2 regions of the Paraburkholderia phenazinium genome follow, and region 1 is predicted to be linked to the other one. Evidence: riboswitches for the same ligand, from Rfam matches in the RefSeq annotation. Region 1 holds a riboswitch; the other holds the start of a gene.
What was found. A riboswitch is a leader RNA that binds a small molecule or an ion and turns the genes downstream of it on or off. The one in region 1 is predicted to bind ZMP and ZTP.

Region 1 (8,996 bases):
CTGCTAAAGATCGGAATCGGCGCGAGGCGGCGCAGCGTTTTTATACATAACACGACTGTACCTCTTCGCAACCCTTCGCTAGGATAGCTCCACTTTCACGCCGAATGCGGACGCTTCACTCATTTCAAATCGCTTGACCTGCCCGGCGTCGCACAAGTCGCTTTCAGTGATCTTAAGCAGCTCAAGGCAGGCCGCCGGGCCTTCCACGCAGACCCGCTCGACCTCGGCCTTCATCGACAACTTAGCCTCGGATTTTGCCTTGCGGATCGCGCTTAGCACTTCGGAAGCGGCAAAGATGAGCTCATCAAACGAATCGTCTTTCGAGCGGCTCGACGCGCCGAAGTACATATCCATCGTAGGCCACGGCGCAGTATGAACCGATCCCTCCATCCCCCACGACCAGCACTCTTCCGTGACGAATGGCAGAAACGGCGCCAACAGCCGTTGAACCACAGAAAGCGAAGCCGCCAGCGCATTGCGTGCCGACGCCGCTTGCGATCCACTGCCATAGGCCCGGCCCTTCACAAGTTCGACGTAATCGTCGCAATACCACCAGAAAAAGGCTTCGATGCGTTCGATGGCCCGGTTGTACTCGAACGCCTCCAGCGCAGCCGTCGCATCCTCAACCACAGCGGTAAGACGCAGCATCATGGCGCGGTCGAGTCCATGCGTGATGGCGCCATCCGGCTCGCCATCGAAGCCCAGCGCAAACTTCGAAACGTTCAACAGCTTGAGTGCAAGCCGACGGCCCACCTTCATCTGCTTCTCTTCGAAAGCGGTATCCGTACCCGGACCGCCCAACGCTGCCCAGTAACGCACACCATCGGAGCCGTAAGTATCGAGCAGCGACAGTGGCGTAACCACGTTACCTTTCGATTTCGACATCTTCTTGCGATCCGGATCGAGAACCCAACCGGAAAGCATCGTGTGCCGCCAAGGTCCGCTCTGCGCTTCGAAGCCGCTCCGCACCACCGTGTAGAACAGCCACGTGCGGATGATTTCATGTCCCTGGGGACGCAGGTCCATCGGGAAGATATTCGCAAAGCATCCGTCGGGCTGCTCCCAACCGCCTGCAATCTGCGGCGTCAGCGAACTGGTTGCCCATGTATCCATGATGTCCGCTTCTCCCACGAAACCGCCCGGTTGGCCGCGTTGCGCCTCGGTATAACCCGGTGGCACATGTGAGCGCGGATCGATCGGTAATGACGCCGTATCCGGACATATCGGCGTGCTGTAATCCGGTTCGCCCGCTGCATTGAGGGGATACCAAAGCGGAATCGGCACACCGAAGATCCGTTGGCGGCTAATCAACCAATCGCTATTCAGGCCTGTGACCCAGTGGCCATAGCGCGTGGCCATGTGCCCTGGATGCCAGCAGATCTGCGCGCCTCGCTCAAGGAGTTCCTCGCGCAGCATATTGTCGCGCCCGCCGCTACGCAGATACCATTGCCTCGTTGCGATGATCTCTAGCGGACGGTCCCCCTTCTCGAAGTATTTGACGCGGTGCTTAAGCGGTCGCGGCGGACCCAGCAAATCGCCGCTTTCCGTCAGCATTTCGACCATCCGGTTGCGTGCCTGCGGAACAGTTGCGCCAGCGAGGCGTGCATAAGCGTCTCGGGCGTGCGGCGATGCGAGCCAATCTGGCGTCTCGCTCTGCAGGCGACCGTCTTTGGCTATCACACAGCGTGTCGGCAAATTGAGTTCGCGCCACCAGATCACGTCGGTGACATCGCCGAACGTACAGATCATCGCCAGTCCGGTGCCTTTTTCAGGCTCAGCGAGCGGATGCGCCAGCACCGGCACTTCGATATCGAAGAGGGGCGCGCGCGCCTTGGTTCCAATGAGATGGCGATAGCGCTCGTCATCGGGATGCGCCACCAAAGCGACACAAGCCGGCAGTAACTCCGGGCGCGTCGTAGAGATGATCAACGCATTGCCTAGACCATCGACGAAACGCAGGTCGTGATACGCACCTGCAAGCTCACGGTCTTCGAGTTCAGCCTGTGCAACTGCCGTCTGGAAAGTCACGTCCCACAAACATGGTGCGTCCTGACTGTACAGCTCGCCTCGCTGCAGATTGCGCAGGAATCCCAACTGACTCGTGCGTTGCGCTCGATCGTCGATTGTGGCGTAGGTCAAACTCCAGTCGACCGAAATCCCGAGACGCACAAACAGCTCTCTGAACGCGCGTTCGTCGATGGCGGTCAGCTTATGGCAAAGTTCGATGAAGTTACGCCGGCTGATCCGCGCAAACTCCGAGCGACGCGTGGCGGGCGTAGCAGGCTCACCATAGTGCGGTTCGTACGCCGCATCCGGATCGCACGTCACGCCATAGAAGTTCTCGACGCGCCGCTCCGTGGGCAGGCCGTTGTCGTCCCATCCCATTGGATAAAACACGCTCTTGCCTGTCATGCGCCGATAACGAGCGATGATGTCGGCATGCGTATAGCTGAACACGTGCCCCACATGCAGCGAGCCGGACACCGTGGGCGGGGGAGTATCGATCGAGAACACGCCTTCGCGCGGTGTATTGCGGTCGAAGGCATAGAGCTGGTGCACTTGCCAATGCTCTGCCCAACGCGCTTCGAGTGCGTCGAGACCAGGCCGCTCGGGCACGCGTGGAGCGGCGTGCCGTCGTGTCGGACGACGACGTTCGGTGGCCGATAAGGTAGATGAAGGTTTCATCGCTGCTTCGCTGTCGATAGGAAATTCGGGTTGCAGTGCGTATCGAAGGCCACACGCGAACGCACGAATCCACGCGACCCGGACAGGGATCACGAACGAATCCAGCATACACGCGAGCGGTGCGGCCTTGGTACGTCTTTGGCCAGGCTATGTGTTTAAGCGACGTGGCTTACGAACAGCGCGATCGAGGCGGAGGAACGCCCGATGCAGGCTCACGAAAGCTCCATAGCGCGAAATGCAGCAGCGATGCTCTGGAGAACACCGAAAGGCCGACGGGCGCGGAGTGAAGCGAGGGAAAGAAGCGAGAACAGGTACGGCGAAATGCTCGAAGCAGCCGTGGCGAGCGTATGAAAAGCTGCGCGTGCTGCGAGGGGATGAGGTAAATCAGTGCGGCATTACGTTTAACGGTGACATAGCATCCTCCGCGAGTGAACGTTAGATAAGGTGTGTCCCGACTTGTGGTCGGGATATGTTTTTATAATCGATCATTGAGATTGGCACAAGTCTTATGTGACGTCGTGTGTCGCCATATCCTCGATCCACGCTTCAAATGTCGCATACATCGCCGGTAAAGATTCCTCATTGGTCGCAATGCATTGCGCACCGTGCACGATCGAAATCGATGCATCCAGATCCCCACCGGCTTCGGCCTGCGCTGCGAGTGCCCGATCCGTGCGCTCGATGGCCTCCTGCGCGAGTGCCCAAGCTTCCTGCGGTGAACGGTTGCATTCATCTGCCAGATAAGCCGACGTCAAACCCTCCCCGGTCATATTGCGCAGCGTTTGATCGAGCGTGAGACTGTTGCCGGCAGACCAGCAATGCTTCACCAGCAAGGGGCCCACTTTTGGGTTATCGACGATATAGCCGAGCGTGCGAGTCAGATAAGCGCGGGTCTGCGACGCGGCCATCTTCGCTAGCAGATAGCCATGGTAGTAGACGGCCATGTCGTGATAGATGGGGTGAGGCATACCCAGCACATAGACGGTGTTACTCGAAACACCGAGCATGCGCTGCGTCAACGAGCGCTCCAGATCAAGCACGGACTCCGTGGTGCGCTCTGCATCGTCCATGGCATAGAGGGCCTGCTCGAAGTAAGTCGGCACCAGGTCGCGCCGTTCGTTGTAAGCGAGGAAAGCCCGGTTCGACTCGACCCGGTCGCGGATCATCTCGTCAGGCATCGGTTCGCCGTCCGCGTTGCGCGCGTAGCGTCGGATCCAGCAAGGGTCACCCGGCAACGCTTCGAAGAACTTTGCCTGGGCTTCGAGGTATGCGGGTGTGGTCGGGGCAAAGCCGTGCGAAAAGCACGGCGAATTGAGCGCAACGTTCGAAAAGTGAGCGGCGTGTCCCGCTTCGTGAAACAACACGTTGATCCCCCGCAGCCCTGCGCCCGCTTGTTGCGGACGGGCCGTCGAGGTGAAGCGGACGTCGGCAGGCACCCAGCCGTTCGTGTCGTCGTGATAACTGGCTACGGGCGACGCGCAAAAGCCGGTAGTGAACTTCCCCGGCCGGTCCAGCAGATCGATTTCGATGCGTGCGCCGCGATACGAAACGCCAAGACGCCGGAACGATTCAGCCCAACGCTCCAACGCCTTGCTAAAGGGAAAGTAAGCATCCGCCTTTAGCGCGGCGCCTCCGCGAACTCTGAATGGCAGGTTGTGCGGCTGCAAGACTTCGTCGCCGTACTCGCTGACGAGGCGATCCATCGAAGCAAAATGCGTATTGCGCGTATTCCGTTCAAATTCATCGAAGATCGCAAAGAGCTGTTCCGGGCTCATACCGCTATTGGTGCGCAACCGGTAATCGAAGAAGTCGCGATATCCGAGTTCACGCGCCAATTCGTTGCGCTTCGCCACGATCTCGAGAAAGCCGTTTTCCAGCACCCAGCGTTCGAGTCCAGACAGTGCCTCGTGTGAGCTTTTGCGCGAGGCTTCGTCTGGGTTTGACGCGAGGTTTGAACGCAACGCAGCGGGCGAAGCTTCTTCAGTGCGGCCCGACGCGCCGATGTGATGCATCTTGTAGGCTTGGCGGCGCGCAAACAGATCGGCGTCCATTGCGATCAGTTCGGCAAGTAAGGTAGACGCACGCTCGCTACCCATCGCATTGCCTTCGAATGCGGCGACCCAGCCGCGCAAGCCGCTCACCAACGCATCGCGCTCAGCGGATTGCTGGGCGGCTTCAACCCTCGCAAGATGTTCTCTGGTCTGCGCGAGGAGCCGAGAGTCGGCGAGGAAGGTCTTGCGTGCAAGACCAGCCGCACGCTGCGCGTCATGTTCATCGCTCTGGCCCGTGTGGGTCAGCCAGAAAAGCTCGCCCTCCTTCCGATGAATCTGCAGATAATCCTGATTGATCTGGTCGAAGAAGGTGCGAGCGTTTTTCATGTACGAAGCATCACTAGAGGCGTTGTTTTGTGTGGCCCGGAAAAGCGGCGAGGGAGAGCGCAACGTTCGGCGTTTATCGTAGCGTAGTCGGCATACAGTTGACTTGCTAAGCGGTGTCGCGAGAGCCTGGTTTTGCGCTGCGCTCTCTAAGCGCCTTTAGCATCCAGCGGACTCAAACGCTGTCCATCCACACCGTCCTCGATCTGCCAGCCCTTCGCTCTCAATACCTCGCGCAAACGGTCCGACTCGGGCCAATCTTTGCGTGCGCGTGCCTCCCCACGCTGACGCGCCAGGTCAGCAACATCCGCTGGAATTTCGAACGTATCCGCCCGCCACTCAGCCAACTGCAACCCGAGCACCGCGTCAAAGACATCAACGGTGGCCCGACGTGTTTCATCGGGCAGCTCGCTCCTGACCAGTTCCCACAGCACGGCCAACGCCCGCGGAAGATTCAGATCCTGATTGACCTCTGCGTTAAAGCGCGCCACAAAATCCTCATCTGCAGTGCCGCTGACGGGCCAGCTTGTATAGGCTTTGCGCAGCCTGTCCAACGCCGCCTGCGCGGCCTCAAGTGCCTCATGATTGAAACGCAGCTTGCTACGGTAATGCGCACCAAGGCAAAGATAGCGGTAGGCCAAAGGATCGATCCCGCGGTCGATCAAGCTCTGCAGCCTCAAGAAGTCCCCACTCGACTTGGACATCTTGGCGGCATCCAAGGTCAGAAAGTGTCCATGCATCCAGAAGTTGGCTGAGCGCGTGCCGTGTCGAGCTTGCGTCTGCGCGATCTCATTGCTGTGATGCACGGCGATGTGATCTTCGCCACCGCAATGAATGTCAAACCAAGGCCCCAAGTACTTAGCGGACATCGCCGAGCACTCGATATGCCAACCCGGAAAACCGCGACCCCACGGGCTGTCCCATTCCATTTGCCGCGTCGATCCAGGTGGACTGAATTTCCACAACGCAAAATCCGTCGCACTGCGCTTCTCTCCTAGCGCAACGCGCTTGCCAGCCTGCAAACCGGCGTGATCGAGACGCGCCAGATAGCCATAGTCGTCCTGCCTGCTCGTGTCGAAGTACACACCGTCGTTCGTCCGATATGTGCAACCGGTGCGTTCCAGTTCGGCAACGAAAGCGATCTGCTCCGCGATGTGGTCCGTCGCGCGGCACCACAGCGTGGGTTCCAGCAGGTTGAGCGCCCGCCAGTCGCTCATGAACGCACGCGTGTAGCGTTCCGCAATCTCCCATGCAGACTCGCCCGTGCGACGGCTGCCCTTTTCCATCTTGTCTTCACCTTCATCGGCATCGGAGACAAGATGGCCGACATCAGTAATATTGACGACGTGCCGCACCTTGTAGCCGTTTAGCGCAAGAACTCGTCGCAGCACGTCTTCGAAAACATATGTCCGCAGATTGCCGATGTGCGCATGGTCGTACACCGTAGGTCCGCAGCAATACAGACCCACGTGACTGGGTTGCAGAGCTGTGAACGGCCGCACAGTGCGCGACCAGGTGTCGTACAGGGCGAGAGACATCGAAGTTTCCGTATGGTTTGGAAGGCGAAAAACAAAAAAGCCACCAGTCTTTCAACGGGTGGCCATCAGGAACCAGCTTGAACGTGACGCAAACCGACGCGCTAGACGCAAGCTCCCTCTGGCAGGCTTTGACAGCATGCGTGTTTGCAGCGGACGAGGAAGAGGGCGGAGGCGTTCATAGAATGATGCTAACGCGCGTCTATTTTTTGGTCAATCGGTTTGGCGGGCTGCGAGCTAGCCTTCGCCGCGCTAATCTTCGCCGCGCATTGCCCGCTCGGCGGCATCAACGGTCTGCGCGATCAGCGTGGCGATCGTCATCGGACCCACGCCGCCCGGCACTGGCGTCACTGCCGCGCAGCGGCTCGTAAGCCCATCGAGATCGATATCGCCGACACCGCCAGGATGGTAGCCGGCATCGATCACGACAGCACCGTCGCTAATCCAGCGACTCGGGATGAACCTCGGCTTGCCCACCGCGCCCACGACGATTTCCGCGCGGCGTACCTCGGCCTCGAGATCAAGCGTCTTCGAATGACACAAGGTGACGGTCGCGTTCGCATTCGACAGCATCAGCGCCATAGGCTTGCCGAGGATCGCGCTACGGCCCACCACGACCGCGCGCTTGCCGGCCAGCTCGATCTTGTAGTGCGCGAGCAGCCGCATGATGCCGGTTGGCGTCGCGGGGCCGAACGCCGGTTCGCCCAGCGCCATGCGGCCAAAGCCGTGGCTCGTCACGCCGTCGACGTCCTTGAGAATCGAGATGCTATCGAAACATCGGCGTTCATCGACTTGAGCGGGCACGGGATGCTGCAACAAGATCCCTTGAACGTTAGGATCGGCGTTGAGCTTTTCGATCTCGGCGAGGACCTCGTCCGTGGTGCTGCTGGCAGGCAGTTTGACCAGACGCGAATCCATCCCGACGCGCCGGCACGCGTTGCCCTTCATCTGCACATAGGTAGCGGAGGCCGGATCGTCACCGACCAGAATGGTAGCGAGTATGGGCGTCTGGGCGCCGTTGTTTGTCTTGAGGGCGGCTACGCGTGCGGACAAAGACTGTTCGCCCAAAGCGGCGAGCGCCTTGCCGTCCAGGATCACACAATTCAGAGGATTGTTCATGGCTCAGCTCCACACGATGGTCGCGCTGTAATAGCCGCTACGCTGCAAAAGATGGACGCAATACCGGGGAAATACGACGCCGCGCAGACGGTGACATGCGGGCAATAGAAATGAAGCGAGGGGAAGGGCAATACTCGGGGCAGTCATCGGAAGTCTCCTTAAGAGAACGATCAAGATGCCCAGGCGAACGGCGGTGCGACCTCTACGCTTCCCGATGGTGATCCATCTTCTCTCGCCAGTCGCGTAGGCGCCTATGATAACTCACGCTAACACCGGTTATCCTTCAGTCTGCCCGCTACGCTCCCGCCACCCCTGCGAAGCACCGTGACCAACAGGTAAAGAACCGTGCGCGTCAACCATCAGGCATTTTTCTGCTCGCTTTTCTTTGCACGGCTGGCCGACCAGATTCTGCTGTTCCTGGTACCACTAGTCGTATTCCAGACGACCCAGAAAGTGTCGTGGTCCGGTATCGCCTTTTTCGTCGAAGCGCTGCCGCGCTATCTGTTCTTCCCGCTCTTCGGCGCGTTCAGCGACCGCTTCTCCCCACTCAAGCTGATGCGTATCAGCCAGACCTACCGTGCCGTCGTCTGTATCGCAGGGGTCGTCGGTTACGCGGCCTTCGGCGGAATCGGCTGGCTGATTGCGCTCTCCGCTTGCTGCGGCATCCTGACGAGCCAAGGCTTCGTCGCCCGCGAAGTCATGCTGCCGCAAATCTTCAAAGCGCATAAGTTCGAACGCGTGCTGGCGGTCTCCCAATTGGCCGATCAGCTCGGCGTCGTACTTGGCCCAATGGCAGCGGCGCTGCTGCTCGGCTGGTGGCGCTGGGAGTTCGTCGTGGTCACCACCGGAGTGCTGTTCCTGATCGCCGACGCGTCGTTTGTGTTGTGGCAGCGCATGAGCGGTTTTCAGGCTATCGCAGCAGAACCGCCCCAAGGCCACTGGACCCAACCGCTGCGAACCGCAGTACAGCATGTCGTGCGCCTACCCGGTCTGAAGAAGGTCATTCTGCTGGCCGCCGCCGAGAACCTGGTCATCGGCGTGACGCTGGCCACATCCGCTGCCATGGTCACCGGCATCCATCATCAATCGGGACGCTTTTACGCGGTGCTGCAAACCATCGGCGCAATCGCCACCGTCTTGATTCTGGTGACGATCGCCCGCGCCTCGTTTTCGAGGAAAACGTTGGGTCTGCTGGCGTTTCTGGCAATCTGCCTGGGAGGCGTGCTGGCCGGCGCGAGCCCAGGCCCGTGGGGCTACGCGGTGGGCTTCGTGCTGATCACCG
Region 2 (8,996 bases), on a different contig from region 1:
TCGCCGCGCGGCGAAACTCTTCGATGACGTCTTCGAATTCAGACACGTCCTCGAAACGCCGGTAGACAGAAGCAAAGCGCACGTAGGCAATCGTGTCGAGCGCACGCAACTCGTTCATCACGAGTTCGCCAAGACGCTCGCTGCGCACTTCGCGCTCGCCACTACCCAGCAGTTGGTATTCAATACGGGCGACAGCCGCGTCGACCGCGTCCGCCGCAACCGGGCGCTTGCGCAGCGCCAGTTGCATGCTCGCGACGATCTTGCGGCGATCGAATTCGGTGCGGCTGCCATCCTTCTTGACGACCGACGGCAACGCCAGCTCGACCCGCTCATACGTCGTAAAACGTTTGTCGCAGGCCGGGCAGCGGCGGCGCCGGCGAATCGCGGCGCCGTCCTCGGATACGCGCGAGTCCACGACCTGCGTATCGTCATGCCGGCAGAAGGGGCAGCGCATCGCTTACTTGTAGACCGGGAAGCGCTTGGTCAACTCGGCGACCTGCGTGCGAACGCGTTCGATCGTCGCCGCGTCTTCCGGGTTGTCCAGCAGATCGGCGATCAGGTTACCCACCTGCTCCGCTTCCTTCACGCCAAAACCGCGCGTGGTCATGGCAGGCGAACCGAGGCGAATACCGCTCGTCACGAACGGCTTTTCCGGATCGTTCGGAATTGCGTTCTTGTTGACGGTGATATGCGCCGCGCCGAGCGCCGCTTCCGCTGCCTTGCCCGTGATGTGCTTCGCACGCAGGTCGACCAGCATGACGTGGCTTTCCGTACGGCCCGAGACGATGCGCAGACCGCGCTTCACGAGCGTTTCGGCCAGCACGCGGGCGTTGTCCACAACCTTCTGCTGGTATTCCTTGAATTCCGGCGACAGCGCTTCCTTGAACGCAACGGCCTTGCCGGCAATCACGTGCATCAGCGGACCACCCTGGATGCCCGGGAAGATTGCCGAGTTGATCGCCTTTTCAAACTCGGCCTTCATCAGGATCACGCCGCCGCGCGGGCCGCGCAGGCTCTTGTGAGTCGTGGTGGTGACGAAGTCCGAATGCGGCACCGGGTTCGGGTAGACACCCGCGGCGATCAGACCGGCGTAGTGCGCCATGTCGACCATCAGGTACGCACCAACCGATTTGGCGATCTTCGACAGACGCTCGAAGTCGATGCGCAGCGCGAAGGCCGAGGCGCCGGCCACGATCAGCTTCGGCTTGTGTTCCTGAGCGAGCTTCTCAGCCGCGTCGTAGTCGATGTCTTCCGCTTCGTTCAAACCGTAGCTGACGACGTTGAACCACTTGCCCGACATGTTGACCGGCGAGCCGTGCGTGAGGTGGCCACCGTGCGCGAGGCTCATGCCCATGATCGTGTCGCCCGGCTTGAGCATGGCGAAGAACACGCCCTGGTTCGCCTGCGATCCGGAATTCGGCTGCACGTTCGCAGCTTCAGCGCCGAACAGTTCCTTGACGCGGTCGATAGCGAGCTGCTCGACGATGTCCACGTATTCGCAGCCGCCGTAGTAGCGCTTACCCGGATAACCTTCCGCGTACTTGTTGGTGAGCTGCGAGCCTTGCGCAGCCATGACAGCCGGGCTCGTGTAGTTTTCCGACGCGATCAGTTCGATGTGGTCTTCCTGACGGCGGTTTTCCTGCTCGATCGCTTTCCAGAGTTCAGGATCGACGTTGGCGATGGTGCTTTGGGCTCTGTCAAACATACGGATTCCGTTGAGTGTTTTCAGGTTGACCGGATCGTGCGCCGAATTTCGTGCAGAAAGCGTAGTGGGTACGCGGCGCTGCTGGCGGCTGTGCCAGCCCTGACGTGGCGGATGAAGATAAGCCGCACACGCGAGGCAGGACAGCCACCGGCGGCGCAATTGACTGCGCGCGGATCACGGCTGCCCAGGCGAACGGCAAAACGGCACCCTGCGCTTCACGGTGGGACGCTCCACCTTGAACCTGTTTGGTTCTATCGCCAGTCACGCAGGGATGAGCGCGTTAGTTTATTGGAACCGCCTGGAATAGGCAACCGGCCCGCCGCGTGGCCCGCAGGGGCAAGCGCCCTGCAAACATCAGACGAAATCCCGCAACGAGCAGGAGCCGTCCCGGCACCCGTAACGCCCGCCGAGGCGGACGGCCCGGCCGCGAATGACCCACCGGTCTCTCATGCCGCCTCCGCGCGCCCGGAGACGCTCCACTGGCGGCAAGGGCGTTCTTGCCGCAGCGCCGCATTGCAAGTAGGCTTGGCGACTTTCCCCTCTCCCCATCAGGAAAACGCAATGATCGTCTTCGTCACCGGGGCGTCCGCAGGATTCGGCGCTGCCATCGCCCGTACTTTCGTCAAGGGCGGCCATCGCGTCGTCGCCACCGCGCGCCGTAAAGACCGTCTGCAGGCGCTTGCCGACGAACTGGGCGACGCGCTTTTGCCGCTCGAACTCGACGTGCGCGACCGTGCCGCCGTCGCCGCCGTGCCCGCCGCGCTACCGGAGAGCTTTGCGGCGATCGACGTGCTGGTGAACAACGCGGGCCTCGCGCTTGGCCTTGAACCTGCGCAACGCGCGAACCTCGACGACTGGCAAACCATGATCGACACGAACTGCTCCGGGCTCGTGCACGTCACGCATGCATTGCTACCCGGGATGGTCGAGCGCAAATGCGGCCATGTGTTTAACCTAGGTTCGGCGGCGGCAAACTGGCCGTATGCGGGTGGTAACGTCTACGGCGCCACCAAGGCTTTCGTGCGCCAGTTCAGCCTGAACCTGCGCGCCGATCTGGCCGGCACGCCGTTGCGCGTAACCGATGTCGAGCCTGGCTTGTGCGGGGGTACCGAGTTTTCCAACGTGCGCTTTCGCGGCGACGACGAGAAGGCGGCCAACGTCTACCAGAACGTGCAGCCGCTGACCGCCGAGGACATCGCCGATGCGATCTACTGGACCGCGACGCGCCCGGCACACGTCAACGTCAACACGATCGAACTGATGCCCGTCGCGCAGTCGTTTGCGGGGTTATCGGTGCATCGCGGCTAAGGCCGCCTTATCCGGACTGACCCACGAAATAACGTGGGGTTTTGCGTTCCGGGTAAAATGCGCCGCATGAATATGTCCCCCAGCGAGCCCGATGCGGGAATCGGCTTCATCTGGCCGATTCGCGTGTACTACGAAGATACCGATGCTGGCGGCATCGTGTTCTACGCGAATTATTTGAAGTTTTTCGAGCGGGCACGTACCGAATGGCTACGAGCATGCGGCGTCGAGCAGGACCGCCTGGTGCAGGAAACGGGCGCCCTGTTCATCGTACGCAGCACCGCGCTCGACTATCTCGCGCCCGCCCGGCTTGACGATCTCGTCAAAATTGTTAGCCGCCCCGAACGAATTGGCCGCGCGTCGGTCGATTTCTTCCAGGAGGCCTGGCGCGAGGGCACGCTGCTTGCTACGGGGACCATTCGGGTCGGCTGCGTCGACCGGGTAACGCTGCGCCCTGCCGCGATTCCTGCATCTGTCCTCGCCGCATTGCGTCGAGGGGCCGATGTAAGTATGTGCAACGTGTCAACGGACAACGGTTGAACATCGTTGTTACGGGGCCAGTGAACTCGTATCGATCAAGCAACACAAAGCATGGTTCGGCCCGCGGTCTGCCGAAGCTTCCGGTTTCCTCACGGCAAGCTTCGACTGACCTTGCAGCCGGACGCCCCCTTCCGGGACGTTACAGCGAACCTATATGAACACTACACAAGATCTATCGATCATTTCTCTCGTTCTTAATGCGAGTCTGCTGGCCCAGGCAGTGATGGCACTGTTGCTGCTGCTGTCGCTGCTGTCGTGGACTTTCATCTTCCGCAAGTGGTTTGCGATCCGCCGCGCACGCGCGCAGACTGAGCGTTTCGAACGCGATTTCTGGTCCGGCGGCGACCTGCAGGCGCTCTATCAAAGCGCTGCGAACAACCGCCATACGATCGGTGCGCTCGAACGCATCTTCGAGTCCGGCATGCGCGAATTCCTGAAGGGCAAGGAAAAGCGACTTAACGACCCGGGCCTGATCCTCGACGGCGCCCGCCGCGCGATGCGCGCCGCGTTCCAGCGCGAGATGGATGTGCTCGAAGCCAATCTGGCGTTCCTCGCCTCGGTGGGTTCGGTCAGTCCGTACATCGGTCTCTTCGGCACGGTTTGGGGGATCATGAATGCGTTCCGCGGCCTCGCCAACGTCCAGCAGGCCACGCTCGCCAACGTCGCGCCAGGTATCGCCGAGGCGCTGACCGCAACGGCAATCGGCCTGTTCGCAGCCATTCCGGCGGTGGTGGCCTACAACCGTTACGCGCACGACATCGACCGTCTGGCGATCCGCTTCGAGACCTTCATCGAAGAATTCTCGAACATCCTGCAACGTCAGGCGCACTAAGGAGTCCACGATGGCCGGTTCCTCCAGTCGCTCCTCCAGTATGCGCGGCAGCCGTTCGCGCCGCGCGATGGCCGATATCAACGTCGTACCGTATATCGACGTGATGCTCGTGCTGCTCGTGATCTTCATGGTGACCGCGCCGCTCGTCGCACCGTCGATCGTCAATCTGCCTACCGTCGGCGGGGCCGCTCCGCAACAGCAGACACCGCCGGTTGTCGTGAATATCCGCGCAGATGGCAACATGAACGTCAAATATAAAGACGACAATGGCGCCATGCAGCAGGAAAGCATGACGCGGGCGGATCTCGATAGCTTCGTCACCGACCGCGAGCAGTCGCACCCGGACCAGCCGGTTGTGATCGCCGCTGACAAGACGGTGAAGTACGAAGCGGTGATGAACGTGATGTCCGACCTGAAGGCTCGCGGCGTCAAGCGCGTTGGCCTGCTCGTCAAATCGCAATGATCCGCAAGAATTCCACTTACCCGCTCCAGCCGCCGCGTGAACGCGGTACCTGGCGAGCGTTCGCGCTCGCGCTGGTGATGCATGCGCTGCTTGCGTTCTTTCTGTACCACGGCATTCAATGGCAGAACAGCACGCCCGCGGGCGCCGAAGCCGAACTGTGGACGGAGGTGCCCGACGTCACGACGCCGCGGCCGCCACCGCCGCCTCCGGTGCCGGTAGCCCCTGCTCCGCCGCTGCCTGATGAACAGGCGGATATTGCGTTGCAGGAAAAGAAACGTCAGCAGCAGGAAGCCGCACGCCAGGCCCAGCTTGCCGAACAGCAGCGACAGCAGCAGCTGCAAGCCCAGCAGGAGGCCGATGCGAAGCGCCAGCAACAACTCGCCGACCAGGCTGCGCAGCTGGCCGCCCAGAAAGCTCAGGCCGCCAAGCTGAAGCAGCAACAGCAGCAGGCTGACAAGCTCAAGCAGCAGCAATTAGCTGATCAGCAAAAGCAGGATCAGTTGAAGCAGCAGCAACTGCAGGAGCAGCAACAACAGGCCCAGGCCGACGCGCAAAAGAAGGCTGATGAGCAGAAGGCGGCGAAGGCGGCTAAAGCGGCGGCCGACGCAGCGCAAGCGAAGAAGCTCGATCAGGAGCGTCGTGCGCGGCTTGCACAGATGCAAGGTATGGCCGGGGGCGAAGGCTCGACGGGCAACGGTCTTGCGAAGAGCGGCACCGGTAGTGGCTCTGGCGGCACGTCGACTTCGCCGGGGTATGCGGACAAGGTCAGACGGCGCGTGCGGCCCAACATCGTTTGGTCGGGTGATACGCAAGGTCTGGAAACCGAAATTTCCGTACGTTGCTCGCCTACGGGCACGCTACTGGACGTGACGGTCACCCGTCCCAGCAGCAATCCCCAGTGGGATGCAGCCGCTGAGCGAGCCGTCAGGGCGTCCGATCCGATGCCGGTCGATGTTGATGGTAAAACGCCGTCGAGCTTCAAGATTACCTTACGCCCGGCTGGTTGATAGCAGGCCCAACGCCCCGTCCAGCGGGGCGTCTCCGGGAACGAATTGAGAGTTTCCCGGTCTGTCTGCTGTCATACCGTGATAGAAATCGTATTTTTTGGGAATCCATACAGCATGACTTTGATGACCAAGCTAGGCCTGCGGACATTGGTGGCGTCGTGCCTGATTGCAGCGGGCGGCGCCGCACACGCCCAACTTAACGTCCTCGTTACGGGCGTCGGAGCTACCCAGTTCCCCATCGCGACGGCGAATTTCGCCAATGAAGCGAACTCGCCGCAACAGGTCAGCACGATCGTGCGCCAGGATCTGCAACGCAGCGGCAAATTCACCAACGTCGACGCCGGCAGCGCGCCCGTTTCGGAAACCGATTCGGTCGATCTGGGTAGCTGGAAGGCCAAGGGCGCCAACGCGTTCGTGGCTGGCAGCGTGAACCACCTGCCGAACGGCCAGTACGAAGTGCGCTTCAAACTGTACGACACGGTCAAGGGCGAAAGCCTTGGCGGCCTCGTGCTGGTGAGCCCTGAAAGCGGCCTGCGGATGAGCGCGCACAAGGTCGCGGACTACATCTATGCGAAGCTGCTGGGTGATCGCGGCGTGTTCGCCACCCGTCTGTCATACGTCATCAAGACCGGCAACCGCTACCAGTTGCAGATTTCCGATTCGGATGGCCAGGATGCGCACATCGCGCTGTCGAGCCCCGAGCCGATCATCTCGCCCGCCTGGTCGCCTGACGGCACGAAGGTCGCCTACGTGTCCTTCGAAAAGAAAAAGCCGATCGTCTACATCCACGATCTGCCCACGGGCCGTCGTGTGATCGTTTCGGACCAGAAGGGAAATAACAGTGCGCCGGCCTGGTCGCCGGATGGACGCACGTTGGCTGTGGCGCTTTCGCGCACCGGCAACACGCAGATTTTCGCCGTCAATGCGGACGGCAGCGGTCTGCGCCGGCTGACTCAAGGCAGCTCGATCGACACCGAACCGAACTACTCTCCTGACGGACAGTGGATTTATTTCACCAGCGACCGTGGTGGTCAACCGCAGATCTACAAGATGCCGGCCCAGGGCGAAAGCGCCGGAGCGGCCCAGCGGGTCACGTTCACGGGCAGCTACAATACGAGCCCGCGCGTGAGCCCGGACGGCAAGCAGCTCGCCTATATCTCGCGTGTGGGCGGCGCTTTCAAGCTGTATGTTCAGGACTTGCAGTCCGGTTCCGCAACCGGCCTGACCGACACAACACATGACGAATCGCCGAGCTTCGCGGCGAATGGTCAGTACATTCTTTACGCCACACAGGTGAACGGCCGTGGCGTGTTGGCCGCAGTATCGACCGACGGTCGCACTCGGCAGGTCCTGTCCGTTCAGGGCGGCGTCGTTCGCGAGCCGTCCTGGGGCCCGTTTATGCAATAACACACAAGGAGAGTAACAATGATGTCTAAACTTCGTATCGTATTTGCCGCATTGCTGGTCGGTGCACTCGCTGCATGTCATTCGGGCGTCAAGCTCGACGAGAACGCCAATAAGGGCGGCGCTGTATCAACTCAACCGAACCCGAATGCAGTCGCACAGGTGAACGTCGACGAGCTGAACGATCCGAACAGCCCGCTCGCCAAGCGCAGCATCTACTTCGACTTCGACAGCTACTCGGTCAAGGACGAATACCAGTCGCTGCTGGCACAACACGCGCGTTATCTGAAGGCACATCCGGAACGTCACGTGCTGATCCAGGGCAACACCGACGAACGCGGCACGAGCGAGTACAACCTGGCACTCGGCCAGAAGCGTGCTGAAGCTGTCCGTCGCGCGCTGTCGCTGCTTGGCGTGCCGGATTCGCAAATGGAAGCCGTGAGTCTGGGCAAGGAAAAGCCGCAGGCAACCGGTCATGACGAAGAATCGTGGGCACAAAACCGCCGCGCTGATCTCGTCTACCAACAGTAATAGGTGATGAGCCGTATGACGCAACGTTTCTCCTGGCTGCGCTTTGCTGCAGCCGCCTGCGTGGCGGGCTCGGCCCTGACGGCCGTGCCGGCTCACGCCGGCATGTTCGACGACGACCAGGCCCGTCAGGCGATTCTCGATCTGCGTACCAAGACCGATAGCCTGTCGAGTCAGTTGTCGGCCGCGCAGCGGACCATCCTCGATCAGTCCAACCGCCTCGATCAGCTCAACCAGCAGGTCGCGACGCTTCGCGGACAGAACGAGGACATGGCAAACCAGCTCGCCACAGTGCAAAAGCAGCAGAAGGACTACTACACCGATCTCGACACGCGGCTCAAGAAATTCGAGCCGCAGCAGCAGACCGTGGATGGTGTAGAAGGCACGGTACAGCCTGGCGAGACGGATGCGTTCAATGCGGCCTCAACGCAGTTCCGCAACGGCGACTTCAAGAGTGCGGCGGCCTCCTTCCGCAGCTTCATCGCCAAGTATCCGCAGAGCCCCTATCAGCCGACCGCGCAGTACTGGCTCGGCAACGCACTGTATGCACTGCGTGACTACAAGGGCTCGACGGCTACGTGGGAAGGCGTCGTGAAGAATTACCCGCAGCATCCGCGTGCGCCGGAAGCGCTGCTCGCGATTGCCAACAATCAGCTCGAACAAGGTCAGAAAGCAGCAGCAAAGAAGACCCTCGAGCAGATCGTGGCGCAATACGGCAGCTCGGACGTCGCGCAGTCGGCGCAAGGCAAGTTGTCGCAAATCAAGTAATTTGCAGCTCGCAGCAAACGCGTAGTGTCGAATTAAACGTCACGCGCGCCTCTCGCCGGAAAGCCCGGGGCAGTCGTTGCTCTGGGCTTTCCGGCGAGAGGCGCGACAGCTGCCGGGTTGACAGGCGGCACGCCGTATCGCTATAATTCCGCTTCTCTTTTGGGTCGTTAGCTCAGCTGGTAGAGCAGCGGACTTTTAATCCGTTGGTCACAGGTTCGAATCCCGTACGGCCTACCAAGAAAAATCAAAGGGTTACAGGCCTTGGGCCTGTAACCCTTTGTCCGTTTACGGGTTCGTCTAACCCAGTGGCTGCGCGCAATGCGCAGATCGCCAAAACTCGCTTGGGCTGTCGAAGCCGCTTCTCTCTGCAAATCGAAAGGGAGAGTCCGGAGAATCGTTCGACCGGTCCCGGCAAGCCGGCGTAAATCGTCGTCGGGTACCGCT

Region 2: another riboswitch for ZMP and ZTP. It lies ahead of glyA (serine hydroxymethyltransferase); the one in region 1 lies ahead of BUS06_RS24375 (tetrahydrofolate dehydrogenase/cyclohydrolase catalytic domain-containing protein).

Annotation. Positions count from the first base shown of each region.
Region 1 is NZ_FSRM01000002.1:957,542-966,537, reverse strand. Features, by position in the region: gene valS (valine--tRNA ligase) at 79-2,685, opposite strand; gene BUS06_RS24385 (M3 family metallopeptidase) at 3,192-5,063, opposite strand; gene cysS (cysteine--tRNA ligase) at 5,210-6,598, opposite strand; gene BUS06_RS24375 (tetrahydrofolate dehydrogenase/cyclohydrolase catalytic domain-containing protein) at 6,848-7,714, opposite strand; ZMP/ZTP riboswitch at 7,885-7,967, opposite strand; gene BUS06_RS24370 (MFS transporter) at 8,060-8,996, shown strand, end outside.
Region 2 is NZ_FSRM01000001.1:4,419,834-4,428,829, forward strand. Features, by position in the region: gene nrdR (transcriptional regulator NrdR) at 1-454, opposite strand, end outside; gene glyA (serine hydroxymethyltransferase) at 458-1,705, opposite strand; ZMP/ZTP riboswitch at 1,881-1,980, opposite strand; gene ydfG (bifunctional NADP-dependent 3-hydroxy acid dehydrogenase/3-hydroxypropionate dehydrogenase YdfG) at 2,267-3,013, shown strand; gene ybgC (tol-pal system-associated acyl-CoA thioesterase) at 3,071-3,550, shown strand; gene tolQ (protein TolQ) at 3,705-4,382, shown strand; gene tolR (protein TolR) at 4,393-4,845, shown strand; gene tolA (cell envelope integrity protein TolA) at 4,842-5,852, shown strand; gene tolB (Tol-Pal system beta propeller repeat protein TolB) at 5,967-7,259, shown strand; gene pal (peptidoglycan-associated lipoprotein Pal) at 7,278-7,787, shown strand; gene ybgF (tol-pal system protein YbgF) at 7,803-8,552, shown strand; tRNA gene BUS06_RS19845 (tRNA-Lys) at 8,714-8,789, shown strand.